One region of the Pseudomonas sp. S32 genome, then DNA from elsewhere that is predicted to be linked to it. Evidence: riboswitches for the same ligand, from Rfam matches in the RefSeq annotation. Region 1 holds a riboswitch; each other region holds the start of a gene.

Evidence for each region. Region 1 has a riboswitch for cobalamin ahead of IAE38_RS13885 (ABC transporter substrate-binding protein). Riboswitches for the same ligand answer to the same signal wherever they lie in the genome.
Region 2: another riboswitch for cobalamin. It lies ahead of cobW (cobalamin biosynthesis protein CobW); the one in region 1 lies ahead of IAE38_RS13885 (ABC transporter substrate-binding protein).
Region 3: another riboswitch for cobalamin. It lies ahead of IAE38_RS04315 (CbtB domain-containing protein); the one in region 1 lies ahead of IAE38_RS13885 (ABC transporter substrate-binding protein).

The regions. Positions count from the first base shown of each region.
Region 1 covers NZ_JACVVF010000022.1:25,004-35,471, forward strand. The annotation lists gene IAE38_RS13840 (MFS transporter) at 1-597, opposite strand, end outside; gene IAE38_RS13845 (sensor domain-containing diguanylate cyclase) at 766-2,316, opposite strand; gene IAE38_RS13850 (hypothetical protein) at 2,482-2,967, opposite strand; gene IAE38_RS13855 (GNAT family N-acetyltransferase) at 3,096-3,593, shown strand; gene IAE38_RS13860 (hypothetical protein) at 3,725-3,997, shown strand; gene IAE38_RS13865 (OprD family porin) at 3,992-5,329, opposite strand; gene IAE38_RS13870 (pseudoazurin) at 5,326-5,760, opposite strand; gene IAE38_RS13875 (ABC transporter ATP-binding protein) at 5,778-6,557, opposite strand; gene IAE38_RS13880 (FecCD family ABC transporter permease) at 6,563-7,582, opposite strand; gene IAE38_RS13885 (ABC transporter substrate-binding protein) at 7,579-8,589, opposite strand; cobalamin riboswitch at 8,703-8,901, opposite strand; gene IAE38_RS13890 (DUF1624 domain-containing protein) at 8,928-10,094, opposite strand; gene IAE38_RS13895 (TonB-dependent receptor) at 10,225-10,468, opposite strand, start outside.
Region 2 covers NZ_JACVVF010000005.1:129,317-139,784, forward strand. The annotation lists gene cobN (cobaltochelatase subunit CobN) at 1-1,682, opposite strand, end outside; gene cobW (cobalamin biosynthesis protein CobW) at 1,686-2,753, opposite strand; cobalamin riboswitch at 2,854-3,064, opposite strand; gene IAE38_RS04605 (ATP-binding cassette domain-containing protein) at 3,268-4,845, shown strand; gene IAE38_RS04610 (branched-chain amino acid aminotransferase) at 4,972-5,991, shown strand; gene IAE38_RS04615 (TorF family putative porin) at 6,109-6,828, shown strand; gene IAE38_RS04620 (DMT family transporter) at 6,825-7,697, opposite strand; gene IAE38_RS04625 (RidA family protein) at 7,786-8,217, opposite strand; gene IAE38_RS04630 (PLD nuclease N-terminal domain-containing protein) at 8,388-8,600, opposite strand; gene IAE38_RS04635 (FAD/FMN-containing dehydrogenase) at 8,659-9,132, opposite strand; gene IAE38_RS04640 (GlxA family transcriptional regulator) at 9,293-10,300, shown strand; gene IAE38_RS04645 (TetR/AcrR family transcriptional regulator) at 10,327-10,468, opposite strand, start outside.
Region 3 covers NZ_JACVVF010000005.1:50,331-60,798, forward strand. The annotation lists gene IAE38_RS04295 (pirin family protein) at 1-551, opposite strand, end outside; gene IAE38_RS04300 (alpha/beta fold hydrolase) at 635-1,516, opposite strand; gene IAE38_RS04305 (LysE family translocator) at 1,538-2,158, opposite strand; gene IAE38_RS04310 (GNAT family N-acetyltransferase) at 2,291-2,782, shown strand; cobalamin riboswitch at 2,816-3,039, shown strand; gene IAE38_RS04315 (CbtB domain-containing protein) at 3,128-3,316, shown strand; gene IAE38_RS04320 (CbtA family protein) at 3,327-4,013, shown strand; gene IAE38_RS04325 (cobalamin biosynthesis protein) at 4,013-4,399, shown strand; gene cobM (precorrin-4 C(11)-methyltransferase) at 4,431-5,183, shown strand; gene IAE38_RS04335 (DUF1272 domain-containing protein) at 5,250-5,492, shown strand; gene IAE38_RS04340 (response regulator transcription factor) at 5,710-6,324, shown strand; gene IAE38_RS04345 (transporter substrate-binding domain-containing protein) at 6,338-9,616, shown strand; gene IAE38_RS24225 (methyl-accepting chemotaxis protein) at 9,591-10,049, opposite strand; partial or broken gene IAE38_RS24230 (PAS domain-containing protein) at 10,125-10,468, opposite strand, start outside.

The DNA of each region.
Region 1 (10,468 bases):
CAACGGGGCGGCGATCAGGAAGGGGACACGCCAGCCCCACGCACTCATGGCTTCGGCAGACAAGCTGGCCTCCAGGCCATAGGCGATCACAGCGGCGCAGGCAAAGGCGGAGAAGGTGGACACCGGTACGAAGCTGCCATAGAACGCACGCTTGTCGTCAGGCGCATGCTCCATCAAGTAGGCGCAGGCACCGGCATACTCGCCACCGGCAGAAAACCCTTGCAGGCAGCGCGCCAGAGTAAGCAGCGCCGGCGCCGCCAGGCCGATGCTGGCGTAGGTGGGCAGCAGGCCGATGAGCGTCGTGGAGCCCGCCATCAGCAGGATGGTCAACGACAGGATGCGCTTGCGCCCAAGGCGGTCGCCCAGCGCGCCGAACACGATACCGCCCAGCGGGCGCAGGGCAAAGGCCACCGCAAACACGGCGAACGTCTTGAGCAAGGCCACGCTGGCATCTTCGCTGGCAAAGAACTGGCTGGCGATCAGGGTGGCGAGAAAGCCATACACCGCAAAATCGAACCATTCGACGAAGTTGCCGATGGCGGAAGCGGCGATGACGCGACGCAGGGTGGCGGGGGATACCTCATGAGTTGCGGACATGCGGGTGCTCTCCGGTTTCCATTGGCAGTCATGAAGAACGTGGGGCGATCGGGCCGCCCCATCATTTTTATGTGTCTGCCAGTAGATCGCCGTTGCCCACAGGCCGCTTTGTCGAGGGCGACCTTCGGATACCTGATACGACCGCAGGTGCGGCGGCCTGCCAGGAGGTCAGGCGTGAACCATCCGGTTGCGCCCCTGTTGCTTGGCCTGGTACAGCGCACGGTCAGCCGCACCTAGCGCGTCGGCAGGCTCATTGCCACCCTTGGCATCCCAACGCGCTACGCCCAGTGACACCGTCACCGCGCCTACCGGTTCCACGGGAGTATCCTGCACCGTCAGCCTCAGGCGCTCGGCCACGTTGGCCGCTACCTCCAGGCCTGCGCCTGGCAACAGCATGAGGAATTCCTCGCCGCCGGTACGGCACAGCAGGTCACCCTCGCGGCAGCAGCCGCGCATCAGCTCTGCCAGGCGCCGCAGCACCTGGTCACCCACCTCATGGCCATGGTTGTCGTTGACCCGTTTGAAGTGGTCGATGTCCAGCACGATGGCCGAGAACGATCGGCCATCGGCCTGCAGCAGTGCCAGGCTGAACTCCAGGCCGCGACGGTTGACAAGGCCTGTGAGCGGGTCGGTCTGGGCGTCGCGGTTGAGCCGGCCAATGCGTTCCTGCAGCAGGTTCAGCCCGAACAGCAGGGCGCGCTTGAGCTCGGCCGCCTCGAAGTACCAGGCAGGCACCCGGCGCAGGCGCTCGGCGGTTTCCGGGCTGTCCATGGTGCGGGCCCCGGCAGCCAGTTGCCACAACGGCTGCGCGATGATCAGGGCCAGCCACCACAGCAGCAGGAAGCCCACCAGGGCCAACGGCGCCGATGTACCCACCACGTTGAGGATGAGGTTCCCCAGTGGTGTCAGTGTGCGTGTCAGAGGCTGCTGGGCCACCACGCCCCAGCCGGCACTTGGCACGGTGGCGAAACCTGCCAGCATCTCCACCCCCTGGCTGTTGCTCAGTTGGCGGGTGCCGTTGCGCAAGGTGCCCAGCTGGTTGATCAGCGGGTTGCTCTGCACCACTGTGCCAACCCGCTGCGGGTTGGGGTGGTACAGCAGGCGGCGCTGGCTGTCGACCACGTACAGGTAGGAGCCGTCCTTGTAAAAGTGCTCGCCCAGCAAGCTGTTGAGGATGTTGCGCTCGTGCAGGTAGAGGCTTCCCGCCACGTAGCCCAGGTAACGCCCATCGGCGTCGAAGATCGGTTGTGACAATGTCACGACCAGGTTGTTGGCTGCCGAGACATAGGGGGTGGAAACCAGAGGGCGGCGTTCGTGCAGGGCTTCTTCTACGCCGGGGGACTGCATGCGCCCGCCCACCAGGTGTCGCAGGTGTGCGGGCGATACCGACAGCAGTACACCGTTCGCGTCGATCACGAAGGTAGAGTTGAAGGCCATGCTCTGGCCCAGTACCCGGTCGGTTTCGGCCCGTAGCGCAGCGCTGTCGGCCAGTTGCTGGCGCTGCACACCCGCGCTGAATGCCAGTTGCTGCAGGGCGTTGCGAATATAGGTTTCAGTGATGGCAGCCAGCTTTGCCGCATAGACCCGGTTGGCTTCCAGGGCGTGGTCGATCAGCAACTGGCGCTGCACCCGGTAGCTGGCGAAATAGCTGGCGCACAGCATCACCAGCGCGGTAAGGGCGCAAAGCACCAGAATAAGTGTGCGCAGATCGAGCCGCATTCCTTGCTTGGCGTTTGGCAATCCTGACCTCGAAGGCGAACAGATGCGGCAAAAAGGGCGATAACCCTACAGGTTATCGGTGCTTTGGGGAACTGCTTGACGTCAAGATGGCCACCATCGGGTGCGTTGGGGCGCTAAGCGCCCCAATTAGCGCTTCCGGGCCTATTATCCAGCAGGGCTGGCGTTGTCCAGCTTCCGCAGTTCGTCTTCCACCTGCTGCATGCGTTGTTTGGCCAAGGCTTGCACGTTGGGGTCCCCAGCGGTGTCGCGCATCAGCGACGTGAGTTTTTCGCTCAGGCGCCGGCCGTTCTCCGTGTCCTCCAGAGCACGTGCCTTGGCCGGGTCCTGCAGCGCCGTGACGATCGTGTCGAACTCTGCATCGCTGAAGTTTTTCTCGCTGTAAAGCCGAAACAGGTCCTGGCGCTGGTCCTCGACCGTGAGGTGTTTGCGCAGCACCTGCTCGATGCTTGCCTGTGTCAACCGGGGGTGGGTGCGCCCGAGCAGGCCAGCCATGCGCTCGATGTTATGGGTATAGGCCTCCTGCAGCGGCAGCCGCGCGAGGATCTGCTCTTCACGGGTGGGTTTCTGATCGCAGGCGGTAACGGCGAGGGCCAGCAGCAGGGGCAACAGCAACTTGTTGAGGCAAGGCATGGCGTGGCCTGGTCGGGCTGTGAGGCTGGCGATTATAACGGTGTCTGCGCAACGCCGACGAGCCTTGTCGTTTGCCTTGGCCGCGCGGCTGGGGTAGAACCTGGCCTCCATTGCCTGGTGGCTGCCCCATGCCCGACCTGACCCTGCAACCTGTTCCACGCGACGCCATTGATGAAGTGGTGGCGTTCGTCGAAGCGGCCCGCCGCGAATTGTTCCCGATGCTCGCCGGCACGCCCTTGCCCCATGATCTGGCGCACTTCGCCAGCACGTACCTGGACGGCGCTGGCTGTTTTCTGGAGGCGCGGGACGGCGGGCGCCTGGTGGCCGTGGTTGGCTACCTGCCCTACGATCACCGCTTTGCCCAGCTCTGCTACCGCGCCCAGCAGGTGGTCGAGGTGGTGCGGCTGTTCGTCTTGCCGGCCTACCGCAGGCACGGCCTGGCAGCAGCGCTGTTCGCCAGGTTGCGTCTGCAAGCCCAGGCGCAAGGGGTAGACTGCCTGTACCTGCACACCCATCCATTTCTGCCCGGCGCCATCCGCTTCTGGGAGCGCCAGGGTTTCAGCGTGGTGGACGTTGAACAAGACCCGGTGTGGCAGACCACCCACATGCAGCTGCCCCTGCGCTGAACCTACGGAATTGCCCTACACAAGCCTGGCGGCAGTGATCCACGCGTTCATTTCCTTGCCTGCCAGGCCGTGCTTACCCTCCCAGGACATGGATTTTTCATCGCTGCAGAGGGAGAAGGACGATGCCACACATGGCCCTGTACAAGCTCAAGTTGCTGGACGAATTCGAAGCACGCCTGGAGGGGTGGACCTCCGATGATTTTGAAAACAGGCTGATGGACCTGTGGCGCGGTGCCACCCGGCAGGATGCCCGGAACCTGATCAATGCGGCGCATCGGGAAGGGCGCTGGCCCAACACGGTCAGGCAGTACCTGCACACCCGCGTGAGGGCCGCCGGCCATGTCGATGCGGAGCTCGAAGCCGCGTTCGCCGACCTGGCGTACAGCCAGCCACCCCTTTCATAACCCGCCGGACAACGGCCATTCCACCGCCAGCCGAAGCTGGTCGACATCCAGCTCGGCTTGCGCCTGGTTACCCCGGTGCACGTTGTGTCGGACCGAGAAGGTGACGCCCTTGGCCCGGCCGCCCTGCACTACATAGCGGGCCTCAAGGTCACGCTCCCAGTGCTTGCCGCCCTTGCCGTAGCCCAGATAGGCATAGCCACCTGCCGGGTCTACCCCGGTGCCGTCGATACCGAAGCCGCGTACGTACAGGGCCGTCAGCGCCAGGCCCGGGATGCCGTAGGCACCCATGTTCAGGTCGTAGCGCGCCTGCCAGGACTTTTCGTTTGGCCCGTTGAAATCGGACATCTGCACCGCATTGGCGATGTAGATGGCGCCCCGCGAGACGTAGTCGAACGGTGTGTCCCCATGCACCTGCTGCCAGCCCAGGCTGAAGCCGTGAGGCCCCTGGTCGTAGCGCGAAACCAGGCTCCAGGTGGTGTTGTCGATACGCCCCGACAGTGCCTTGCCGGTGTCGGTGGTGCGGTACAGGTTAAGGTCCAGGCTGACACCGCGCTGCTCGTCCAGGGCATGGCTCAGGGTGCTGCCCAGGTAGTGCTGGTTCCAGGTGTCTTCATACCGCGACGTGTACAGGCTGGCGCTGAAGGCAGGGCTGGCTGACCAGATGGCGCCGGCCAGGTCGACCTGGTTACCCTGGCGGCCATTGGAGTAATTGACTGCAAAGCCCCGGCCATGACTGGAGGCATTGCGGTCGGCGTTTTCGGTGAAATGCCCGGCCACCAGCCTGAGCGCCTCCAGTTCCTCACTGGCCAGAAAGAACCCGGTAAAGGTTTCCGGGAGCAGACGGCTGTCGGAGGCACTGAACACCGGCGTTTTCACCCGCTGCTCGCCGTAGGTGAGCACGGTGTTGGCGATGCGCAGCTTCACGGCGGCGCCTGCGCGGCTGTAATCAGATTGCGGGTGCCCGTCGTTGTCCACGGCCAGCAGGCGCGCTTTGCCCGCCCGGCCGCCGCCGCTGTCCAGCTTGACGCCCAGGTAAGCGTGGGCATCCACGCCCACCCCCACCAGCCCCTGGGTGAAACCAGACTGGAAGGTACCCATCAGGCCGTAGCCCCATTCTTCCGCCTTGCCGTTACGCTCGTTGCGCGGCTTGTAGGCATTGCGCGCGGCACCGTTGCGCCCGCCATGCTTGAAATCGCGCAGGTCGTAAACACTGCGGTTGAGCACGCTCCAGCTGGCGTCCTGGACAAAACCCTGGCTTTGGGATTGGGCATTTTCGGCCTGTGCCCAGGGGGCTATCGCCACCAGTAGCAGCGCCAGTGACAACCTTCTCACTGGCCGGCCACCAGCTGTTGCAGTTGCGCCCCGAAGCGCGCCTTGGCCCTCGCCGGCAGGCTTGCCGGCACCGCGGCCTCGGTCACGTCACCGACCTGGATGAGCATGACCATGCCCATTGCCAGGTGCGGAATGCATTGCACGCCGTACAAGCCCGGCACGGTAAAGCGCTGCTCGAAGACCTGGTTGAGCTTGCTCTTGAAAGCCGTAGCGCCCTCTGGCATCAAACCCGGCACGCTGGCCGCGTTGTGCCCGCTCTGGGTGGGTACGAAACGCACCGTGTCGCCCGGTGCGATACGCAGGTGATCAGGTTCATAGACCATCGCCCCCGCCTCACCGCGGTTGAGCATTTTTACTTCGTGAACCTCGGCCAGTGCTGCGGAGGCGAGCAGGGCGCTGGCGAGCAGCAAGGCAACAGGGTGCAACGACATGGGCAGAACTTCCTGGTTCAAGGGGCGCGAAAGCGCAGGATGCGCGCGCCGTCGTAGGGGTCGGTGAGGTAGTGGGCATGCACACCGAAGGTGTCGAGCAGGCGCTGGGGCGTGAGCACCTCCAGCGGCTTGCCCAAGGCAACCAGGCGGCCTTTGTCGAGCACCGCCACACGGTGGCAGGTGAGGGCCTGGTTGAGGTCATGCAGGGCCACCACCGTGGTCACCTGCAAGGCTTGCACCTGGTGCAACAGGCTTAGCTGGTGCTGGATATCCAGGTGGTTGGTGGGCTCGTCCAGCAGCAGCAGGCGCGGCTGTTGGGCCAGGGCGCGGGCGATATGCACGCGCTGGCGTTCACCACCAGACAACGCGCCCCACAGCCGGCTGCGCAGGTGCAGGGCATCCACGTCGGCCAACGCCTGTTCGACGATGGCACGGTCGTTTGCGCAGAACGGTGCAAGCGCCGACAACCATGGCGTGCGGCCCAGGGCAACGGCATCGAACACGCGGATCGCATCGAGCGTGTCAGCCTGTTGCTCCACCAATGCCAGGGCCTGGGCGATCTGGCGCCTGGCCACCTGTGCCAACGGTTGGCCCATCAGCTGTACGCTGCCGCGGGTGGGCTTGCGCAGCCCGGCCAGCAGCTTGAGCAGCGAGGACTTGCCGGAGCCGTTGGGCCCGACGATAGCCAGGGTCTCGCCGGCGTGCACGGTCAGGTCGAGGGCGTCCAGTACGGTGTTGCCGGCCAGGTCCAGCCCCAGGCCCTGGCAGCTCAGCGGTGCGATGTGCGCGGGGGCCATGGCTGTCACGAGTGCCCCCGTCTTGCGACCAGGATCAGCGCGAACACCGGCGCGCCGATCAGCGCAGTCACCACCCCCACGGGGATGACCTGCCCGGCAATCAACGTGCGCGAAAGAATGTCGGCCGCTACCAGGAACAATGCGCCGCCCAGTGCGCTGGCGGGCAGCAGGCGCCCGTGACCGGGGCCCAACAGCAAACGCAGGGCATGGGGGATGACCAGGCCGACGAAACCGATGGCGCCCACGATCGATACCATCACCGCCGTTACCAGTGCCGCGCAGCTGATCAGCAGCAACTGCGTGCGCCGCACCGGAATGCCCAGTGAAGCCGCAGAATCGGCGCCGAAGGTGAATGCATCCAGCGCCCGGCGGTGCCACAGGCATACCAGCAAACCCAGCACTGCGACCGGTACCGCCAGCCACACTGACGGCCATCGCACACCGCTCAGGTTACCCAGCAACCAGAACAGAATGCCCCGCGCCTGCTCGGCGGTGGCCGACTTGGTGATGAGGAAGGCGGTGAGGGCGTTGAACAGCTGCGAGCCGGCAATGCCCGCCAAAATGACCTGGGCGTTGTTGCCGGCCGGGCTGGCGGCCCGGGCCAGTACCAGCACCAGGGCGAATGCCGCCAGAGCGCCTATGAATGCCCCTGCCGACATGCTCAACGCCATGCTGCCCAGGCCCAGCAAGCCGACCAGCACCGCGCCGGTCGAGGCACCTGCCGACAGGCCCAGCAGGTAGGGCTCGGCCAACGGGTTGCGCAACAGGGCCTGGAGAATCACCCCGCAGGTCGCCAGGCCAGCGCCGCAGGCTGCAGCCACCAGGGTACGGGTCAGGCGGTAGTTCCAGACAATGCCGGCATCAATCGGGTCCACTGCGTAGCCCGCCTGCCACAGGTGGTTGGCCAGCACCTGGCCAACCAGGCTGGGTGACAGGTTGCTTTCACCAATGGCGGTGCCTGCCAGCAAGGCAGTCAGCAGGGCGGCCACGGCCGCCACGGCGGTGAAGGGCAGGCGGCTGGTCACTGGGCTGCGTGACCGCTGGCGAACGCCGTCGCCAGGGTTTGCAGGCCACGGAACAGGCGGATGCCGGCTTGCATGGCCTCGGCATCCAGCACGATGATGCGCCCGTTTTTCACCGCATCCATGTTGCGGGTGACCGGGTCGTTACGCAGGAATTCGAGTTTTTTCTGGTAATCGTCGGCCGGGAAGCGGCGGCGGTCCATGCGTGCGACGATCAACCAGGTCGGGTTGGCCTTGGCCAGGGTTTCCCAGCCTACGGTCGGCCATTCTTCAGTGGATTCGACCACGTTGCGTACCCCCAGGGTGCGCAGCATGAAGTCGGCCACGCCCTGGCGCCCGGCCACATAGGGGTCGATGTCCAGGTCGGCGCTGGAGAACCAGAACAGCGCCGAGGTCTGCGACAGGTCCTTGCCCGCCAGCTGCTCCAGGGCGCTGTTCAGCCGGCCTTTCAACTCGGCGTTCAGGGCAGTGCCGCGGTCTTGCACATCGAAGATTTCGGCCAGTTGGCTGACGGTTTTGTAGATGCTGTCTACCTGAAAGGCCTGCAGGCGCGTGCCATCGGCCCCCACCAGGTTGTCCTTGCCTTCGCAGTCCGACGGCATCACATAGGTCGGTATGCGCAATTCGTCGAACTGTTCCCGGGTACCCACCACACCCTGGGCGCCGATCATCCACTCGAACTGGGTAGCCACCAGTTGCGGGCGCTTGCCCACCACGGCTTCGAAGCTGGGGTCGTTGTCGGCCAGGCGCGGTACCTTGGCGTTCTGCGCCTGGTACTCAGGCAGCACGTCGTTGAACCACAGCGAGGTGCCCACCAGCTTGTCGCCCAGCCCCAGTGCATAGAGCATCTCGCTGCCGGCCTGGCCGATGGTCACGGCCCGCTGCGGCGCGTGGTCGAAGGTCTGCGGCTTGCCACAGTTGTCGAGGGTCAGCGGGTAGTGGGTAGCGGCAGCCTGGGCCAGGCCGGCGAAGCCCAGGCCGGCGAGCAGGGTGGCAATACGGGGCAGCATGCGGGGCGATCTCCTATCGGGCAGTTCACGGAAGGAACGTGCGGGCAGGCATCGCCGAGCCCCTGCCGGTAGCAAAAGGCAAAACGCAAAGCCCATCCCGGACACCCCGCCGGTTGGTGATATAGGTGCCGGCAGGTCTCCTGACTGGTGCGTCATGGCCTGGCTCCGACCTTCCCGGGTGTGTGACCCAGTGGCATGCAGGGAGCAGGCTCGGCACTTACAGTTGCGGGGGCAGTTCCGTTTGGCCCTGTGGAACGGGGCCTGGGATTCCCTATTGATTCCGTGATGGAAACCGGCGGCACGCATGGTAGACCATCACGCCGCCGGGTGAAACGCTTTTAGAAATACTTCAGCCAGGCAATGTCCCGCCTGCGCGCCTTCAGGCGGGCGAACCCGCGGGTGGGCAGGTACAGCGCCAGGGCCAGCAATGCCGCCCCCACCCAAACGGCGCCGATGCTGTCGAAGCCGAAGTACGCGCCCTGGTTCAGGCCAAACACAGCGACCGCTGCCAGGTACAGCACCTTGAGCACGTACAGGTGCAGCAGGTAGAAGAACATCGGCGCCGCCCCCAGCACGGCCAGCGCAGCGACCCAGCGGGCCTGGCCGGCGCGCTCGAAGCCGCGCAGCAGCAACAGGCCGGTACCCAGCGTCAAGGCCAGGAACAACAGCGACGGGGGGTATTTGGTGATGTTGAACAGGCTCATGAGGGTTTGCACAACATTCGGGTAGGCCGCCCAGGGCGCTTCGCCATAGCCGTTGAGCAGGCGCAGCAACACAAAGCCCAGCAACGTGCCTGCGCCAGCCAGCAGCAGGCGTTGCTGACGCTGAGCAGGTTGGCTGGCGCGGCCAAACCAAGGCCCAAGGCCATAGCCAAAGGCGATCACACCCACCCACGGCAACACCGGGTAGGAGGTGCGCAGGCGCAGGTGCTCCGACACCTCCAGCCAGCCACGGTCATGCAGGATCGCCCAAGGCACATGCAGAGCGGACCCTGCATCGAAGTGCACGCCGTCCAGCAGGTTGTGCCCGGCAATGATGAGCGCGCCCAGCGCCAGCAAAGCGGCCCGTGGCAGCCATACCAGCAGCGACAGGCCGATCATGCTGATGCCTATGGCCCAGATCACCTGCAAGTAGATGACCGTGGGCGGCAGCTGGAATGTCCAGGCGAAGTTGACCAGCGTGAACTCCAGCACCACCAGAAACAGCCCGCGCTTGAACAAAAAGGCCGCGACATCGGCACGGCCTTGGTGCTTCTCGCCGTACAGCCAGGCAGACAGCCCGGTGAGCAGGACGAACACCGGGGCGCACAGGTGGGCGAGGGTGCGGCTGACGAACAACGCGGGCTCGGTGGTGTCGATGGCCATCGGGTCGCTGACCTGTTTGTGCAGGAAGAACGTTTCGCGCACATGGTCCAGAAGCATGAACAGCATCACCAGCCCGCGCAGGGCATCGATGCTTTGCAGGCGCTGGGTGAGCAGGGTGGGAGTGGCGTTTGCGCTTGTCATGAAATTTCGCTGGCGAGGTGAGTGTGTCAAATGAAACGTTATCTTATAACTAATATCTGCCATCACGGTAGGCATTTCTGCCGGCCGTGGTATGGGTGGAGTGCGCCGCCGCATGGCGACGGCGGGTTTGTCAGAAGCGGTAGTCCACCGTGGCGAACAACGACCGGGGCGTGCCCATCAGCCACTGCTCGCCACTGAATGCCGACACCACGTACTGGCGGTCGAACAGGTTGTTCAACTGCAGCCCCAGCCGCACATCCGGCTGTACCTGCCAGGCAATGTTGGCATCGACTACGGTGTAGCCCGGGGCGCTCTGGGTGTTGGCGTTGTTGGCATAGCGTTCATCCACAAAGCGCGCCCCGATGCCGGCCTGT
Region 2 (10,468 bases), on a different contig from region 1:
TTGCCAGGCAACCACTCGAGGTTGCCGTGTTTGCCAACGTGGATCACCGCATCGGCGGCGTAGACGTGACGCAGCCAGAAGTAGAAAGCCAGGTAACCATGAGGGGGCACCAGGTCTGGGTCGTGGTACACCGCACTGGGGTCCACTTGGTAGCCCCGCGCCGGCTGGATGCCGACGAAGGTCAGGCCAAAGCGCAGGCCGGCCACCATCAACCGGCCGCTGCGGTACATCGGGTCCTGCTCGGGTGGGCCCCAACGCTCCAGCACAGCCTGCCGGTTGGCCTCGGGCAGGCGCTCGAACGCGGCCAGGTAGTCGGCCATGCCGAGGCTCTGCGCGCAGGGCCGCATGTCGAGCTGGTCCAGGTCGTTGGTGACGCCGCCAAGCAGCGCATGAATGAGTTGTGTGCCGCTGCCGGGCAGATCCGCCAGGGGGTAGCCCTCGGCGCGCAGCGCCTGGAGGATAGTAAGCGCGGCAGCGGGCGTGTCCAGGCCTACGCCGTTGCCGATGCGGCCATCGCGGGTCGGGTAGTTGGCCAGTATCAGCGCCACACGCTTCTGGCCGTTGGGCAAACGCGCCAAAGCCACCCAGCGCCTGGCCAGTTCGGCGACAAAGTCCATGCGCTCAGCGTGGGCGCGGTAGCACACCACATCTGACTGGCTGCGCTCGCTGTGCCAGGCCATGTCCTTGAAACTGACCGGGCGGGTAATGATGCGCCCGTCCAGTTCAGGCAAGGCAATATGCATGGCCAGGTCGCGTGCCCCCAGCCCCTGCTCGCTGGCTTCCCAGCCTGGCTGGTTATCCTGCGCGCAAATCGCCTGCAGCACCGCTACGTCGCGCCGCAGTGGCCGAAGGTTTGGCCGCTCCGGGCTGGACAACGCGAACCCGGTGGTATTGAGCACCACCTCAGCGCCCACTTCATCCAGCCATGCCTCCACCTGCTCGAGGCAGGCGGGCTCTTTCAGGCTGGCAACGGCGATGGGTAGCGGGTTAAGGCCGGCGGCTTGCAGGCGTTGGCAGAACACGTCAATGAACGCGGTATTCGCCGCCTGCAAGTGAGAGCGGTAGAACAGCAACGGCGCGACCGGGTGCTCAGGGTGCCAGTGCGGGTACCAGTCCTCCAGCGCGGCGCTGCCCTTGGCCGGGTGATACACCGTGGTGCGTGCCAGGGGCTGTGGCTCATCCCAGGCATACTCGCGGCCCAGCCATTGGCTGGCCAGGCAGTGGAACAGGTTGAGGGCATTGGCCTTGCCGCCCTGGCGCAAGTAGTGCCAGAGGCGCTCGGCCTGCTCGCCCTGCACCGTGCCAAGGCCGGTCAGCTCGGGGTCGGGGCGATCATCGCCGGGCACCAGGATCAACTGCACGCCGCGGGCGGCCAGGCCAACCAGTTGCTCCACACCATATCGCCAGTAGCCGACACCGCCGTGCAGCGACACCAGGATCACCTTGGCGTGCTGCAGCACCTGGTCGACATACAGGTCAACCGACGCATGGTTCTGCACCTGCATGGGGTTGGCCAGGCGCAGCGTGGGGAAATCGTCAGGCAGTTGCTCGGCACTGTCGGCGAGCAACGCCAGGTGCGAATCGCCGCTGCAGAGAATCACCAGCTCGGCAGGTGTCTGGCCAAGGTCGGCAATGCTGTCGTCCGGCACGAAGCCGCCGGGCTGGGTCCGCAGCAAGTGCATGGGTCAGGCGCCCAGGGCCTGGCGCAAGCGGGCTTCCAGCTGGGCTGCATCCAGTTCCTGGCCAATCAGCACCATGCGCGTGACCCGCGGCTCATCAGCGCGCCACGCACGGTCAAAGTGCTTGTCGAAACGGGTACCCACCCCCTGCACCAGCAGGCGCATCGGCTTGCCAGGTACGGCGGCGAAGCCTTTGACACGCAGGATGCCGAACTCCACCACCAGTTGAGTCAGGGCCCCCAGCAGCAAGGCTTCATCGGCTTCAGGCAAGTCGATGGAAATGGAGTCGAAGGCATCGTGGTCATGGTCGTCATGGTCATCGCCGTCGTGGTGGCTGTCATGGTGCGTGCGGCGGCCGTCGATGTGCAATTCGGACTCCGCGCCCATGCCCAGCAGTACCTCCAGCGGCAGCTTGCCGCTGTTGGCCTCGACGACCTTCACTGCCGCTGGCAGCTCTTCGGCGACTTCGGCGCGGACCTTGGCCAGGCCCTCGGCATCGATCAGGTCGGCCTTGTTCAGGACCACCAGGTCGGCGCTGGCCAACTGGTCGGCGAACAGCTCGTGCAGTGGCGATTCGTGGTCCAGGTTAGGGTCGAGCTTGCGCTGGGCGTCAACCTGCTCCGGGTAGGCGGCGAAGGTGCCGGCAGCCACTGCCGGGCTGTCGACCACGGTAATGACGGCATCGACGGTGCAGGCGTTGCGGATTTCTGGCCATTGGAAGGCCTGGACCAACGGTTTGGGCAAGGCCAGGCCGCTGGTTTCGATCAGGATGTGGTCCAGGTCGCCGCGCCGCGCCACCAGTTCGCGCATCACCGGGAAGAACTCTTCCTGAACGGTACAGCACAGGCAACCGTTGGCCAGTTCGTAAACCCGGCCGGTGGCCTCTTCTTCGGTGCAACCGATGCTGCACTGCTTGAGAATGTCGCCGTCGATGCCCAGCTCGCCGAACTCATTGACGATGACCGCAATGCGGCGGCCTTGGGCGTTGTCGAGCATGTGCCGCAGCAACGTGGTCTTGCCCGACCCGAGGAAGCCGGTGACGATGGTGACAGGTAGCTTGGCCAGTGTTTTCATGTCGCGTTGCCCTTGGCAGAGTGGCGCGGGCATGCAGGACGACAGCCCGCGGCCATGCTGGCCGGGCGTGTTCGCCACCGGATCACCCCGCCCGGTTTAAAGTCGAAAACGTGTCGAGGCAGGTCTCCTGGCTTGCACCGTTCCAGCGCTCTGCAATGCGAACAGGCTGGGGGGATGACGCCTTCCCGCGCAGTGGCGCAGTGGCTGTGTCGATCCGTAAGGTGCTTACAGTTGCGGGGGCAGCCGCGGCTTGAACCGCGTTCCCGTCTTAGCTTCGGTCTGGCCGAAGAACCTCGAACCGGCAAGGCTACGCAGTGGCTGGCAGGTGGTCAACCACTGCCAGCCGTTGCTGGCGTGTCGATGCACTTTACCCTCTGCCGATTCTCCGCTAGGGTGGCCTTTCCCCTGCCACGAGGTGTTCGTCCAATGCGCCATTGATGCCGCCGTCTGTCCGACGGCCAGCCTTCAGCCTCCGGTTCGCTCCGGAGATGTCGCGGCATTCGTGGAGTTGCTCATGACCGACCCATCCATCCTGACGCTCGACAGCGTCACCCTGGCCTTGCCCGATGGCAGGCTGTTGTTCGACAACCTCAACGCCACTTTCGACCGCAGCCGCACCGGCCTGGTCGGGCGCAATGGCGTGGGCAAGAGCCTGCTTGCCCAGGTCATGGCCGGCCAGCGCGCGCCCAGCAGCGGTACCTGCCAGCGCCAGGGCCACGTGCATCTGCTGGGCCAGCAGGTAATCGAGCACAGTGCCACTGTTGCCGACCTGGCCCAGGTCGGCCCGGTGATCGCAGCCCTTCAACGCATCGAACAAGGCAGCGTAGATGCCGCAGACTTCGACACCGTGGGCGAGCGCTGGGGCGTCCGCGAGCAGTTGCAGGCACTGCTGCAACGCCATGGCCTGGGCCAGCTCGACTGGCGCACGCCTGCGCGCTGCCTGAGTGGTGGCCAGGCCATGCGCGTGGCGCTGATCGGGGCCTGGCTGAGTGACGCGGACTACCTGATACTCGACGAGCCCAGCAACCACCTCGACGGCCCTGCGCGCGCCGAGCTGCTGTGCATGATCAAGGCCTGGGACCGCGGCATGCTGGTCATCAGCCACGACCGCACATTGCTGGGGCACATGGCGCGTATCCTTGAGCTGTCCAGCCTGGGCCTGCGGGCGTACGGCGGGGATTACAACCACTACCTCGCGCAGAAAAGTGCCGAGGCAACCCACGCCGAGCAGCATCTGGCGCACCTTAAACGGCAACAACTTCGCCAGGCCCGTGACCGCCAGCAGCAGCGCGAAAACCTTGAGAAGGCCCAGGCCCGGGCGGGGCGCACCGCCAAGGTTGCCAACCAGGCCAAGATCATTGTCGACCGCCGCCAGCAGGTGAGCCAGGCCACACTTGGCAAACAGCGCCGCCAGCACCTGAGTGCCGAGCAGGCGATGCAGGCTGAAATCCGCACAGCAGCGGGTGATATCGAACAGTGCAGCGCCATCCACGTACACGCCCCTGCCCCACAGCGGCATGCCGGCCGGCAGGTGCTGGCGCTGCAAGACCTGCGCTTGCCCCACGGTACCCAGCAGCCTGTCACAGTGCGCATGCAGGTTGGCCAGCGGTTCGGCCTGGTGGGGGCCAACGGCAGCGGCAAGTCCACACTGCTGCGCATGATCGACGGGCAACTGCCCTCACCAGAGGGCAGCCTGGTGCTCACTGGCGAAGCCGCCCTGCTCGACCAGCATTGCACCCTGCTGAACGGCACCGACAGCGCGCTGCTACACCTGCAACGGGCCAACCCGGCACTCGACCAGGGCGAGCTGCGCAGCCGGCTGGCGCAACTGGGCCTGGACGCCACCCGCGTGGGCCTGCCCAGCAGCCTGCTCAGCGGAGGTGAACGCATGAAGGCCGCACTGGCGGCGATCCTTTATCGCCAGCAACCCTTGGACCTGTTGTTGCTGGACGAGCCCGGCAACCACCTGGACCTGCCGTCGCTCGAGGCCGTGCAGGCGATGCTCGGGCAGTATCGCGGGGCCCTGATCATCGCTTCGCACGATGCCATCTTGCTTGAGCAACTGGCCCTGGATGAGTACCTGAAACTGTAGAGGCGGCCGACAACGCGGCATTTTCCGACTGGCCGTTCCCGATCCGCTGCGGATGTATTATGGTGGCGAGGTGCGCATATAACAGCAGCCCGAGCGATCGGGCACTAGCAAGACAACGAGGGTGTCATGAGCAACGAAAGCATTAACTGGGACAAGCTCGGCTTCGACTACATCAAGACCGACAAACGCTACCTGTCTGTCTGGCGCAATGGCGAGTGGGACAAAGGCACCCTGACCGACGACAACGTGCTGCACATCAGTGAAGGCTCCACCGCCCTGCACTACGGCCAGCAGTGCTTCGAAGGCCTCAAGGCCTACCGCTGCAAGGACGGCTCCATCAACCTGTTCCGCCCGGATCAGAACGCCGCCCGCATGCAGCGCAGCTGCGCGCGCCTGCTGATGCCCCATGTACCCACCGAGGTGTTCATCGAGGCCTGTAAGCAGGTGGTCAAGGCCAATGAAAAGTTCGTGCCGCCCCACGGCAAAGGTGCACTTTACCTGCGCCCGTTCGTGATTGGCACCGGTGACAACATTGGTGTGCGCACTGCACCGGAATTCATCTTCTCGGTGTTCGCCATCCCGGTGGGCTCGTACTTCAAAGGTGGCATGAAGCCGCACAACTTCCAGATTTCCAGCTTCGACCGTGCGGCCCCCCAAGGCACCGGCGCAGCCAAGGTCGGCGGCAACTACGCGGCCAGCCTGCAACCTGGCGCGGAAGCCAAAAAGGCAAACTTCGCCGATGCCATCTACCTCGACCCGCTGACCCACAGCAAAATCGAGGAAGTGGGTTCAGCCAACTTCTTCGGCATTACCGACAACAACGAATTCGTCACCCCGAAATCGGCCTCGGTACTGCCTGGCATTACCCGCCTTTCGCTGATGGAACTGGCGCAATCGCGCCTGGGCCTGACAGTGGTAGAAGGCGATGTGGAGATCAGCAACCTGGACCGTTTCGTCGAAGCCGGCGCCTGCGGTACCGCTGCGGTGATCACGCCCATCGGCGGCATCGAGTACAACGGCAAGCTGCATGTGTTCCACGACCTGGAGAAGGTCGGCCCGGTTACCCAGAAGCTCTACAACGAGCTGACCGGCATCCAGAGCGGTGACGTGGAAGCCCCTGCAGGCTGGATCGTCAAAGTCGCCTGATCCGCGGCTGCGCAGCCTGCAAGGGCTGCGCAGCCTTACCGGTTCACAACGGTTTTCATGCACGCCCCGTGCAGGTATCCTTGGCCGCTCAAACGCAAGCCTCCCAGGACGAAGACCATGACCAGGCCCCTTCTGTTGCTAGGCGCTGCATTGCTGTTCAGCCCGGCGCTAATGGCCCAGCAGATGAAACGTGAACTGGGCGACTTCAACTTCACGCTCGGTACCACCCCTTCGCGCAGCATGGCCCAAGGGCTGATCTCCCCCAGCGCCACCGGCGCCTTTCATGGCGGGCTGGACCTCAGCCATGCCAATGGCTGGTACCTCGGCCAGTATGCCCCCAGCATGGGCGTAGCGCCCGGCTCCACCCTGCGCCTGGACAGCTACATCGGCTACAAACACCACTTCGACAGCACCTTGGGCTACGAAGTGGGCCTCATCCATTACAGCCAACCCAACATCGCCGGCGCCGACAGCCACGCCTTGTATGGCGGCATTTCGGTTCTGGGCAGCCGTTTCGGCGGGGCGCTGCGCGACAACCCCAGCAACCGTACCGGCACCCTGTTCGCTGATTTCGGCCAGATCCCGCTGCTGAACGCCGACTTGACCGTAAAGCTGGCCCACCATCAGTTGGGAACACCCTTCACCATTGGTGACGGTAGCCAGGTGAGCGCGTTTTCCGACTGGTCCCTGGAGCTCTCCCGCCCCTGGCTTGGCATCGATCTCAACCTGATCTACAGCAATTCCAACCTCAACGGCGGCGGTTGTGATGCCTATGCCGGCATCAATACCTACTGCGAAAGCGTGGTCACGCTCAAGGCGCAGCGCAGTTTCTTCTAGCGGCGCGGGCGCAGGGCCAGGGCGATGCCGCCGAGCACGACCGCGCAAGCCAGCGCCAAGCGCAGGGACAACGGCTCGCCGACCAGAAATACCCCGCCCAATGCCGCGATAACCGGCACGCTGAGTTGCAAGGTGGCGGCCTGCTGGGCACTGATCCGCCGTACCACGCTGTACCACACCGTATAGCCCGCCCCCGACGCAATGGCGCCAGAAGCGAGCCCGTAGCCAAAACCCGCCAGCGACAATTGCAGGCCACTGCCCATCCACAGCATCGGGGCCAGCAGCACCAGGCATGCCAAGCTGCGCACGAAGTTGCCTGCGGTGTCAGCCAATGGCCGTGGTGAGCCTTTGCCCAGCAAGGTGTAGATGCCCCAGGCCCCCCCTGCAAGCGCCATCAACAAGGCACTGGACAACCCCGGCGCCGCCGCACCAGGCAACAACAATACCAGCAGCCCCGCGAAGGCCAATGCCATACCGGTCAGCACCCGCAGCGTTATTCGCTCACCCCTGTACCAGGCAAAGCCGAACATGGTGATTTGCACGGCGCCAAACAGCAGCAGCGCGCCAGCGCCGGCACTGAGCTGCACATAGGCAGCAGAGAACAGAAAGGCGTATAGGAACAGCGCGAGCGCCCCACGCCAGCTGCCACCCAGGCTCAGGGCGGGCTTGCGCGGACGGGTCAGCAGCAACAGAAACAAGGCACCGCCGACCAGGCGGATGACGGTGAAGCTCACGGGGTCGGCTGCCCCGCCCTTCAACGCGAGGCGGCAAAGCACGGAATTGGCGGCAAATGCCACCAGGCTGAACAGTGCTGGCCCGAGCCAGGCTACGATCTGGCCGCCCGGGCGCGTGGTAGTGCCTGAACCCATGGTGTGGCCACCTCTGAGAACGGTTTGCGGTCATGCCAGCGGCAGCTGGCTTCTGCAGAGGGGTATACCGCAGAGTATGACGGTGCCGCTACCTACCTTGGGAGGAGGCTGGCGCTACTGCCACCGCATCGATCTCAATCAGCATGCCATCCAGGGCAAGCCGCGGCACGGGGATCAACGTGCAGGTTGGCTTCATGGCCGTACCCCACGCCCGGTCCGCTTCTGCCACCCACTCAGCCAGGCGCTCCTGGCAGTGGTCGACGATCAGCAAGGTCAGCTTGCACACCTGCCCCAAGCCGGCGCCACCGGATGCGAGTGCCAGTTCCAGATTGGCCAGCGCCTGCCGCGCCTGGTCCTGGAAATTGGCTGACAATACCCCCTCCGCGCTTTCGCCCCCTTGGCCTGCAATGAACAGCAAGCGGCTGCCCGCAGGCACTTGCGCAACATGGGAGTAGCCATTGCCAGTTGGGTCGTAGAGGCCTTGGGGATTGCTCAGAACAACGGTAGCTGGGTGAGTCACGGTGCGCCCTCGGTCATTTGATGTGAGCCGGGAGTATCAGACCTCAAGCTCGCTTAAGGTCAAGCCTGATCGTGCCCAAACGAAAGCGCCCGTGCTAGGGCACTTTGCCTTGGCACGGGCGTCAATCACAGCGTTCAGTGTTTGAACAGGAGCGCGCTACCAGATGCTGACTACTTCTCCTCAAGCACCGAACGCCCCTTGACGGCGCGTGGCCCGCGTACCGCCCAGGCCAGAAGGCCCAGCACAGGCAACCACACTACAACGATCACCCAGAGCATCTTGCGCTCTGCGCGTCGGTCGCTGCCGATGATGTGCCAGATGGCCCACGTCTCCAGCAGGACCACGAAGATTGCGACGAAGAACCACATTGTTCCGATTTCCATGAGCATCCTCCCAATGGCACTTACTGTATTGGTGCACGCCGAGGGCTCAGGGTTCCGTTCATTGTGGGGCCGGGGCCTGCTCAAGTGCCGAGCGCAATGCTTGCGCGTCGGCGAAGCTGCGTTGGCTGACCCATGTGCCGCGGTCCAGTTGCAACCACTGCACCTGCCCTGCCTCACCCTGGTATCGGCTGGCTACCTGCCCCTCTCGGTCAAGCAGTACACGGTAAGTGTAATCGCGCATTGCGGGGACGGCGAACAGCTTGCTGATCAGGGCTGGCATGCGCTGGATATCCGCCACGAAGACTGCGTGCCGGGCCTCCAGATACCCCTTGGGCAGCTCAGCCATGGCGGCCTTGACCAGCTTGGCGCCGTCCATGTCACGCGCCACCAGCAGGATGCGGGTGTCAGCATCCAGGGTGTACGGGCGGTCATATTGGTCCAGCAAGGTCCAGGGTGCCAGCTTGCTGCCCGGCTCGGCAGCCTGCGCCCACAGCGGTAACAGACAAAACAGAAGGGCAACGGCGTATTTCATGAGGGCGTCCTCAGTGGCGGGGACGCCAGCATAACCACAATGCGTGCCGCCAGACAGCGTGCCTGTACGCGACCTGCACATAGACACGCCCACCCAGGCGATTGTCTTTCGCCGGGGCACCGGCCACACTCAGCGGGCCAGCCAGCAAGCGGAGTCCAGAGTGGCCACAGCACGTCAGTTCAGCAAGAAGACCAGTACCAGCAACATGCTGAGGCTGAAGTCTGCCAGCGCCAGCGCGCTGACACCCTACCGAGTTGATTTCGTCCTGCTCGAACACTTCTCCATGGCCAGCTTCACCGTGGCCATGGACGTGCTGGTCACGGCCAACTTGCTGCGCGCTGACAGCTTCCAGTTCACCCCGCTGTCCCTCGACGGTGACCGGGTGCTCAGTGACCTGGGGCTGGAACTGGTGGCCACCGAACTGTCGCCCCAGGCACTCAAACACCTCGACCTGCTGGTGATCTGCGGCGGCCTGCGCACACCCCTGAAATACCCGGAGCTGGACCGCCTGCTGGACGACTGCGCCAGCCAGGGCATGGCCCTTGGCGGCCTGTGGAACGGCGCCTGGTTTCTCGGCCGCGCCGGGGTGCTGGACGATTATGGTTGCAGTATCCACCCCGAACAACGCGCCAGCCTGTCGGAACGCAGCCCGCAGACGCGTATCACCCCGGCCAGCTTCACGCTCGACCGCGACCGCCTCAGCGCCGCCAGCCCCAATGGGGCCATGGAACTGATGCTGGGCCTGGTGCGCAGGCTGTACGGTGACGGCCTCGCCGAGGGTGTAGAGGAGATCCTGTCGTTCTCCGGCGCACGCTACAGGCAGGTTGGCCCAGGCGCAAAAAAATCGATGAGCCTCCACCTGCGCACTATTGTCGAGCTGATGGAAAACAACCTGGAGGAAACCCTCAGCCTCGACCAGCTGGCGGCCTACAGCGGCCGCTCGCGGCGGCAGATCGACCGGCTGTTCCAGGCGCAGCTGGGGACGTCACCCCGGCGGTACTACATGGAGCTGCGCATCACCAAGAGCCGCCGGCTATTGCAGTATTCCGACCTCTCGGTGATGGAGGTGGCCGTGGCCTGTGGCTTTGTGTCGGTGTCCCACTTCAGCAAATGCTACGCAGCGTATTTTGGCTACCCGCCCTCACGTGAACAGCGGCTGGGGGACTGAGCCCCCCATTGCACAGGTGGGCCGGCTCAGGCGCGGATGTACCCCAACACTGCGTCGCAGATCATCGCCTTGTGGCGCTGCTTGATGTCGTCGTCCAGCAGGTCGATCTGGAAGATTTCACCGAAGGTATGCCGGTTGGACACCCGGTAGAAGCAGAACGCGCTCATC
Region 3 (10,468 bases), on a different contig from region 1:
TCCCATACATCCATCGGCGTGAACGTGCGTGCAGGGCCCAAAGCGCCCTTGTAGTTGCCGGCGATCACGCGCAGGCTCCCGGATTCGCCGCCCAGCGGCACCACCGGGATATCCTTCGCCAGCAGCGTCTGGTAGCCCGCTGCGGCACGCTTGTCACGGGCCGGCAGGTTTACCCACAGCTGCACCATCTCCAGCGTTCCACCCGTTTGCGCAAACCGCGGCGAATGAAACTCTTCATGGATGATACCGTCTGCGGCCGTCATCCACTGCACATCACCGGGGCCGATGAAGCCGCCAGCCCCCGTCGAGTCACGGTGCTCAAGCTCGCCCTGGTACACGATGGTCACCGTCTCGAAGCCACGATGAGGGTGCTCACCCACCCCGCGCCGGGCCTGGGTGGGTGAAAAGGTGTGAGGGCCAGCATAGTCCAGTAGCAAAAACGGGCTTATACGGCTGGCCAGGTTGTCGTAGGTGAACAGGCTGCGCACCGGGAAACCGTCACCCACCCAGTGGGGTTGGGGGCTGCGGTGGATACCGAGAATCGTTTTCATGGGGAGGTCCTCATTGGCTGAGAACACCTTAGCAATGGTGCCTATAGCTGAGTAGCCTGCCGCAATGGCATGCATCGTCCCACCTATGGGACAGTGCCGAGCAAAAAACCAGTTGCCAGGTCGGCAGCATTGCCTGGGTTTTCCTGCATGAAGCAATGCCCGCCCGCCACTTGCCGGGCACTCACGTGGCTGTTGAGGCTCGCCAGCCGGTTTGCCGAGACCGGCACGAAGGGGTAGGTATGTTCCCCGTACAGAATGCGCGTGGGGACGGCGATGCGTAACAAGGTTGGCCACAAGCGCCGGGGGAATGAGCTGAAGATCTCCACCTCGCGGCTGGGCCTGCACTTGAGCACCACGCCCTTCTCGCATTCGCCCAAGGCATGGTCGATGTAGGCTTGCAGCGCTGCATCGTGCCAACCCTTGAAAATACCCCGGCCCTGCAGCGAAGCATGCGCCGAAGGCCGGTCAGGCCAGAAACTGCGCCGCCGCGCAGCCTGGCGTGCCATGGGGTGGTGACGGTGCAGGCCGACCACCCTTGCTGCACCCAGCACAGCCAACATGCGCTTGCTGAACAGTACTGGGTCCAGTAATACAGCGCGTTGGAACAGCTGGGGCTCAGCCGCCAGCATCAGGCTGGTAAGCACGCCGCCAAAACTGTGCCCGAGGGCCACGCGGGGTACCTCGCCATACTCGCTCCGCCCGCATTCGAAGGCCTCGACGGCCAGCGCAGCGGTGCGGTTCCAACCGCGAAACACGCCACCGTGGTCGCTGTCGCCGTGCCCTTGCGCGTCACTGAGCCACAAGTCGAAATGGCCGGCCAGGCGCGCCAGCATGGGTTGATAAGCCAGGCTGCAAAAGCCATTGCCGTGCAGAAAATGCAACAGCGGTCGCCCACTGGCTTCTGTGCGCCAGCCACGCAGGGTGAAGCCCTCGTCGCATTGATGGGACCATGGAATCAGCTGCATCGCGGCGCGCTACCTGTAGTGCTAGTGAAACGCCGATTCTACAAACAGCAATGGGTACAGCGAAATCACCAGCAGCAGGGCCATCAGGACATTGAACAGCATCAGCCAGCGCGGGTTCTGCAACACGCTGCGCAACGCGCTGCCAAACATCACCCAGATGCCGACGCTGGGCAAGTTCACCAACGCAAACAGCGCCGCGATCACTACCACGTTGGTGACGTACCCTTGAGCGGGTGTGTACGTGGTGATCGCGCCCACCGCCATCACCCAGGCTTTGGGGTTGACCCACTGGAAAGCAGCAGCTGCCCAGAAGCCTAATGGGTTACTCCCTTTGCTAGCCGCTGCGCCCACAGGCCCGGCGTTGGCAATCTTCCAGGCCAGGTAGAGCAGGTAGGCCGCACCCGCGTAGCGCAGCACGGTATACAGGGGCGGCCACGACTTGAACACTTCGCCCAGGCCAAGCCCCACCGCCAGCACCATCGCCATGAAACCGATGCTTACGCCCATGGCATGCGGGATCGTGCGGCGTACGCCGAAGTTCACCCCGGAGGCCAGCAACATGGTGTTGTTGGGCCCCGGGGTAATGGACGAAACGAAGGCGAACAGGATAAAAGCAGCGAGCAGGTCGACAGAGGCAAACATGGCCAGGCATTCCAGTAGGTGCGGTATGCCGTCACACTACCGGAGTCCGCCACCCGAGCGACCGATACAGTTACCTTTAATTAATGAGATACACCTCACTGTATTGCCAATTTTGAAACAGGGGTATTCATCATGAGCGTGGTTATTCGCCCGGCGGTGCGCACCGATGCGCAGCAGATTTTGACCTTCATCACCGAACTGGCGGAGTACGAGCGTGCCCGGCACGAAGTGCTGGCCACCTTGCAGGATATTGAACGTAGCCTGTTCGATGAGCACAGCACCGTGCAGTGCCTGATCGGCGAACGTGACGGCCAGGCCATTGGCTTCGCCGTGTATTTCCAAAGCTATTCCACCTGGCTGGGGCGCAGCGGCATTTACCTCGAAGACCTCTACATCACCCCGGATCAGCGCGGGGACGGTGCCGGCAAACAGATGCTCAGGTACATCGCCCGGGAGGCCGTGGCCCATGGCTGGGGCCGCCTGGAGTGGAGCGTGCTGGACTGGAACGAGCCAGCCATCAAGTTTTATGAGTCGCTGGGCGCGCAGCCGCAGGATGAGTGGGTGCGCTACCGCCTGGAGGGGGAGCAACTGCAAGCGTTTGCCCGTGACGGCTTGCCGGTTTGACAGGCAATTGACGGCTGGCCCACCTCGTGCTTTTCTAGTGCCCTGCGTCAAGGTGCCCCCCTGGGGGTGAAACGGGAAACCGGTGCGTCACAGGCCTGCAACAGGGCCTTGACCAAGCCGGTGCTGCCCCCGCAACGGTAAGCGAGCGAAGCGTCTGTACCACTGTGCCATCACCCTTGGCATGGGAAGGTGACGTTTTCAAGGAGCCAACCTCCTCCTCGCCAGCCCGGAGACCGGCCTTGCGCCTATGAACACCCCGCGGTGGGCGGGCGCTGTCGCATCCCCTGGGCGCCGCCCGGGGCTGCCGCGCTTGCCCGTTGCCCACAAAAAGCAGAGGAACGCGTCATGCCCGTCACCAGCGCCAACACTCCAAGTATCGCCACCCCCGTCACACTCAGCCAGCGCATTGCTGTTGCGGTAGGCGCCAGCCTGCTGGGGCTGTGCCTGGTCTACTTTGCCGGCTTTTCGCATATCGAAGCCGTACACAACGCTGCCCACGATACGCGCCACAGCGCCGCCTTCCCCTGCCACTGAGTAACCGCCAATGATCACGCGTATCGCCCGTACCGCGGGTTTCAGCGGGTTGCTTGCGGCCCTGTTGCTCACCCTGCTGCAAAGCTTCTGGGTCAGCCCGCTCATCTTGCAGGCCGAAACCTACGAAACCGCCGCCCCCGCCGAACAGCACGCCCATGGCGAGGGCGCAGCGGCGCACGAACACAGTGCTGAGGCCTGGTCGCCGGAAGATGGCTGGCAGCGAGTATTGTCCACCACCGGTGGCAACCTGGTGGTCGCAGTGGGCTTCGCCCTTATCCTCGCTGCCCTCTACAGCCTGCGGGAGCCCAAGCGTGTTGGTACCGGTGCGCTTTGGGGCCTGGCCGGCTTTGCGGTGTTTTGCCTGGCACCCACGTTAGGCCTGCCGCCAGAACTGCCGGGCACCGCTGCAGCGGACCTGGGCCAGCGCCAGGCCTGGTGGGTTGGCGCCGCCAGCGCAACAGCCCTGGGCCTGGCATTGGTAGTGTTCGCCCGCCACTGGCTGCTGAAGGTGCTTGGTGTGGTGGTGCTGGCAGTGCCCCACCTGATTGGTGCACCGCAACCCGAAGTGCACGAGAGCCTGGCGCCCGAGGCGCTGGAAGCTCAGTTCAAACTGGCCTCGTGGCTGACCAACGCTGCGTTCTGGCTGGCATTGGGCCTGCTCACCGCGTGGCTGTACCGCCGCCACAGCCAGGCCTGATGCCGGCAGTGTACGCGGGGTTTGGCTGCCGGCGGGGGTGCCCGGTGGGCGTTTTGCAGGCGCTTCTGCTCGCCGGCCTGGCCGAACGGGGCCTCGCCTTGAGTGACCTCCGCGGCATCGCCAGCATCGCACTCAAGGCTGGCGAACCCGGCCTGCTTCAGCTGGCCGAGCGCCTCGGCCTGCCACTGGTGCTGTACCCTGCGGTGCAACTGCAGGCCTACGAGCCGCTGCTCAGCCATCGCTCAGCCGCTGCGTATACCCACAGCGGTTGCTGGGGCGTCGCAGAAAGCACGGCCTTGGCGCTGGCCTGCCAGGCGGCAGGGCACGCCGAGCTACTGCTGCCCCGCCGGGTCATGGGCCCGGCAACACTGGCCATCGCAGGCTAGCCTGTTCATCTATTTACATCCAAGGATTTTCATGACGGTTTACTTCATCGGCGCCGGCCCCGGCGACCCGGAACTGATCACAGTCAAGGGCCAGCGGCTGATCCGCCAATGCCCCGTGATCATCTACGCCGGTTCCCTGGTGCCTGCCGCCGTGCTGGAAGGCAACCAGGCCGAAACCGTGATCAACAGCGCTGCGCTGGACCTGGAGCAGATCATCGGGGCCATGCGGGCAGCCCATGCCCTGGGCCAGGACGTGGCCCGGGTCCACAGCGGTGATCCAAGCCTGTATGGCGCCATCGGCGAGCAGATCCGCCATCTGCAGGCGTTGGGCATCGACTATCAGATTATCCCCGGCGTAACCGCCACTGCGGCCAGCGCCGCGCTGCTGGGGTGTGAACTGACCCTGCCAGAGGTCGCCCAGAGCGTCATCCTGACCCGCTTTGGCGCAAACTCCCCGATGCCGGCCGGGGAGCAGCTGGAAGACCTTGCACGCCACGGCACCACGCTGGCCATTCACCTTGGGGTCAAGCACCTGGCGCGTATCGTCGAGCTGCTGCTGCCGCACTATGGGCCACAGTGCCCCGTCGCGGTTGTGCACCGTGCCACCTGGCCCGACCAGGACTGGGTACGTGGCACGCTGGCGGACATCGTCGCAGGTGTGGCGACCAAGGGTTTCCGCCGTACTGCGCTGATTCTGGTCGGCCACGTGCTGGGAGAAACGCCGTTCGCTGAATCCGCCCTGTATCGCGCCGGGCACGCACACCTGTATCGCCCAGCGGGTTGAGTGTTGCAAGGCACTGCAATCCGGTAGCAGACTGACCAACCCCTTCCTGTTACCGGACACTCCCCCATGCTGGACTTGCGCCCCAACTGTGAATGCTGCGACGTCGACCTGCCCGGTGACAGCACTGACGCGTTTATCTGCTCGTTCGAGTGCACGTTCTGCCGCGGCTGCGCCGAAGGCCGCCTGCAACACCACTGCCCCAACTGCGGCGGGCAATTGCTCAGCCGCCCTGCAAGGGTGGGCCAGGCATTGGCGAACAACCCGGCCTCCACCCTGCGCGTCAATAAACATCACCCGGCTTGCGCCTGAGACCGGCAGGTAGGCTCCAGCGCCTGCCTGGGCGCGCGCCGCCGCCTCGTTTTGTAGGATTTTTCGACAGCACGGCCAAGGTTTATCAACACTTCTATACTCGGCATTACCAAACTTCCGTAATGGTCGTATCTTGCTGCGCTTCTGATTGACTCACTTGCAGAAGTATTCCTGGGTGCTCCAGGAAATGCACCACACCCTCACAGGAGTTTTCCTAATGACTACCGTGCTGATCGTCGACGATCACCCCATCGTCAGGCTATCCCTGCGCATGCTCCTTGAGCGTGAACGCTTCCACGTCATCGGCGAAGTCGGTAATGGCAGTGAAGTGGCGCAGGTAGCCCGTGAACTGAAGCCTGACGTGGTCATCCTCGACATCGGCTTGCCCGGCCTGGATGGCATGGAGGTGATCAAGCGCCTGCAGGCCATCGAGCCGGTGCCCAAGATCATGGTCCTGACGGGCCAGGCTACCGATCTGTATGTACGGCGCTGCCTGGATGCCGGCATTGGTGCCTTCGTGACCAAGGAAGAAGACCACGACGCCCTGCTGTTCGCCCTCAAGGCGTTGGTGAAGGGCTATTCAACATTCCCGCAGATGTCGGTAAACAGCAACTCGCTGGAAAGCGAGCCGGTACGCCTGGCCAGCCTGTCGAACCGCGAAATGGAAGTGTTGCGGCGCCTGGCACGTGGCGAGAGCAACAAGAACATCGGCAGTTGCATGAACCTCAGCGCCAAGACCATCAGCACCTACCGGGGCCGCATCATGGAAAAACTCAAGACCGAGTCGCTGGTTGAAATGGTCGACTTGGCCAAACGCAACAGCGTCTACTGAGCGGCGGGCGGCCATGAAACGACTGCTGGCTGGCGCCCTGCTGCTGCTCGCTTTGGCCGGCCCCGGCTGGCTGCTGGCCGCCAGCGAAACCCGCCAGCTGCTGGCCCGCTCGGTGAGCGTCACGCCACCCATGACGCTTACCCATGAAGAACGCCAGTGGCTGCAGCAGCGCAAGCGTATCGTCCTCGGTAGCTCAAGGCCCGACTATCCGCCATTCGAGATCAACGTCAGCCCGCAAGACTATGAAGGCATCAGCGCAGACTACGCCGGCATCATCGCCGAGCAATTGGGCGCGCCTATCGAGGTGCTGCGCTTCGACAGCCGCCACGAAGCCATCGCTGCGCTGCACGACGGGCGAATCGACCTGCTGGGCAGCTCGAACGGCTTTGAGGCCGCCGATGCTCAGCTCAGCCTCAGCGCACCTTACGCCGACGACTTGCCCGTGGTGGTCACCCGTGAGGGCCGCAACCTCAAGGACACGCCCGACCTGGCTGGCCTGCGCCTTGCCATGGTAGACCATTACCTGCCGGCCAACCGAGTGCGCGCACTGTACCCCAGTGCGCAACTGAGCCTGTATCGCTCTACCCAGGCCGGGCTGGCTGCCGTGGAGCTGGGTGAGGCGGATGCTTACCTGGGCGACGCCATCAGCACTGACTTTCTCATCGGCAAGACCTTTCAAGGCACTTTGAAAATTGACCACTTCTCCCAGGTGATTCCCGAGGCGTTTTCCTTTGCCATCGCCCGCGACACACCCCACCTGCGGCAGTTGGTAGACAGAGCCCTGGCGCGTATTGGCGAGAGTGAGCGCCTGAACATCCTGCGGCGCTGGAGCAGCGGCAACACCAGCCTGCTGCTGCAGCGCCACCTCAGCGCCCTGTCTGCCGAAGAGGAAGCCTGGATCATCGCCCACCCCGTTGTGGATGTGTTGATCAACCCGGCGCTGGCCCCCCTGACGTTCAACGACGCCGAACAACGCCCCACCGGCATCACCCTGGAGCTGCTCAAGCAGATCGGCCTGCGTACCGGCTTGCAGTTCAACCCTGTCGAGGGTGCATCGGCGCAGGATATGGTCGAACGGCTGGCACGCGGTGAGGCGCAGATGATCGGGGCCTTGGGCTATGGCGCGCAGCGATCCCGGCAATTGCGTTACACCCGGCCCTACCTGGTCAGCCCGCGGGTGTTGATCACCCGCGCTGATGACGCCTCCTCGTCGCGGGTCAAGGACCTTGGCCAACAGCGTATCGCCCTGGTGCGGGGCTCACCCCAGCGCGACATGCTGCAACGCCGCTACCCCCACGCCACGCTGATCGAGCTGGACAGCCCACTCGACCTCATGGAAGCACTGATCAAAGGTGCTGCGGACGTGGCACTCAGTAGCCACATCAATGCGGCCTACTACATCAGTCACGTGTTCAAGAACCGCCTGAAGATAGCCAGCGTCCTGGACGAAGACCCGGCCATTGCCGCGTTTGCGGTCGCACCGGATCAGCCGCGGTTGCAGGCTATCCTCGACAAGGCATTGCTGAGTATCCCACCCGAGGAACTTGAGCGGCTGATCAACCGTTGGCGTACCAGCACGCTGGTCAGTGACAGCCCATGGCGCAACTACCGTGACCTAGCGCTTCAAGTGCTGGTACTGGCCGCCCTATTGCTGGCCGGGGTAGTGTTCTGGAACAGCTACCTGCGCAAGCTGATCAACCAGCGCACCGAGGCACAGCACGCCTTGCAGGCCCAGTTGGCCCTGAGCCGCGGGCTACTGGAGCAGCTGCGGCACGCCAAGGAAGAAGCCGAACAGGCCAGCCAGACCAAAAGCACCTTCCTGGCGACCATGAGCCACGAAATCCGCACGCCAATGAACGCCGTCATCGGCTTGCTGGAGCTGGCCCTGGAAGACAGCCGAGACGGGCGTTGCGATACCCAGACCCTGCAAACTGCCCACGACTCGGCCCTGGGCCTGCTGGCGCTGATCGGCGATATTCTGGACATCTCGCGCATCGAGTCGGGGCATATCAGCCTGCAGCCGGTGCCGACCGACCTGGTCGAGCTGGTACAGGCCACACTGAGGGTGTTCGAAGGCAACGCCAGGGCCAAGGGGCTGCACTTGCACGGCGCCCTGCCGCCGCTGCCGGTGTGGGTGTCGGCCGACCCGCTGCGCCTCAAGCAGGTGCTGTCGAACCTGCTCAGCAATGCCATCAAGTTCACCGAGCGCGGCGAGGTTCAGGCCAGCCTGGTGCTGGCGGGCTCAGCTCCAGAAGGCCAGGTGCAGGTCGAATTGTGCGTACGCGATTCAGGGATCGGCATCAGCCCTGCCGACCAGGCCCGCCTGTTCAACGCCTTTGTCCAGGCCGACGGGCCACGTGCCCAGCAGGGTGCAGGCCTGGGGCTGGTGATCAGCCAGGCACTGGCAGAACTGATGGGTGGCACGTTGGCCCTGCACAGCGTCGAGGGCGTGGGCACCAAGGTGCAGGTCAGCCTGGCCTTGCCGGCGTGCGCTGCGCCGACAGCATCGGAGCCGACGCAGTTGGCGCTCGAAAGCAGCGGCGCTCCCCTGGACGTACTGGTAGCCGACGACTACCCCGCCAACCTGCTGTTGCTCGAAAGGCAACTGCGCACGCTGGGCCACCGCGTCACCCTGGCGCAAAACGGTGAAGCGGCGCTGGAGCGCTGGCAGGCAGCACACTTCGACCTGGTGATCACCGATTGCAGCATGCCGGTGATGGATGGCCATGAACTTACCCAGCGCATCCGCGCCATGGAGCACGAGCGCGGCCTGCCACCCTGCCGTATCGTGGGCGTGACCGCCAACGCACAGGCCGAGGAACGGGCGCGCTGCCTGGCCAGCGGTATGGATGACTGCCTGTTCAAACCCATCGGGTTGCGCACCTTGAAAGCCCACCTCCCCCAGGCCGACGCCGCTGTCACGCCCCCCCCTGCGAGCACCTCTGGCAATAGTTTCAACCTCGCAGAACTGCACCACCTGACCCGCAATGACGCCCAGCTGACCCGTCATCTGCTCGAGCAACTGTCCCAGAGCGTAGCCGAGGACCTGGCCACGTTGCGCGGTTTGGCGCCCGACGCCGCCGACGACTCGCTGCGGGCCTTGGTTCACCGGATAAAAGGTGGCGCCAAGATGATCCGCGTGCGCACCGTGGTGGCTCGCTGCGAAGCGGTGGAGCAGGCTGTGGCCAACGGGCAGCCCACACGCGAGCAGCAACAACTGCTGCAAGCCAGCCTGCAGACCCTGCTGGATGAACTGGGCAGCGCGCTCAGTGCAACTGCAATGTCGAGGTGATCTCGTCGATGGCATCCACCACGTGACGTGAGCCTTGCTGAATCTCCATGATCACCGTGCCCGCCTCGTTGGCCAGGGCAACGCCATGGCCGGTGCGTTCAAGGCTCGACTGCATGCTGGACACTGCGATACCTGACAGTTCACGGTTCTGCCTCACCACATCGACAATTTCCAGGGTGGCCTGGCTGGTCCTGGCCGCCAGGTTGCGTACCTCGTCGGCCACCACGGCGAAGCCGCGCCCATGCTCACCGGCGCGCGCCGCTTCAATGGCAGCATTCAAGGCCAGCAGGTTGGTCTGGTCGGCAATGCCACGAATGGTCAGCACGATCTGGGCGATTTCATCCGACTGCTTGCTCACGGCATCCAGGCTGCGCGCCGCCTGGTTCAGCTCCTGGGAGATGTGTTCGATGACCTGCACCGCCTGCTGTACCACCTCGGTGCCTTTGCGCGCGCAGGCATCGGCCTGTACGGAACTGGCATGAGCGGCATCGGCCGCCCGCTGCTGGGTGCTGACCTGATGGGTGATGTCGCTGGCAAACTTCACCACCTTGTACAAGCGGCCCTTGCTGTCGAAGATCGGGTTGTAGGACGCCTCCAGGAACACCGTCTGGCCCGACTTGCTGACCCGCTCGAAGCGATGGGAATGGTACTCGCCACGGTTCAACGATGCCCAGAACTCACGGTAAGCAGGGGATTCGCGTTCAGCCGGCAGGCAGAACAGACCGTGATGCCTGCCCACCACCTCGTCCAGCGTGTAGCCCATGGTGTCGAGAAAGTTCTGGTTGGCCTGCATCACCCGGCCTGCCGGGGTGAACTCGATCACGGCCATCGACCGGCCTATGGCGTTCAGCC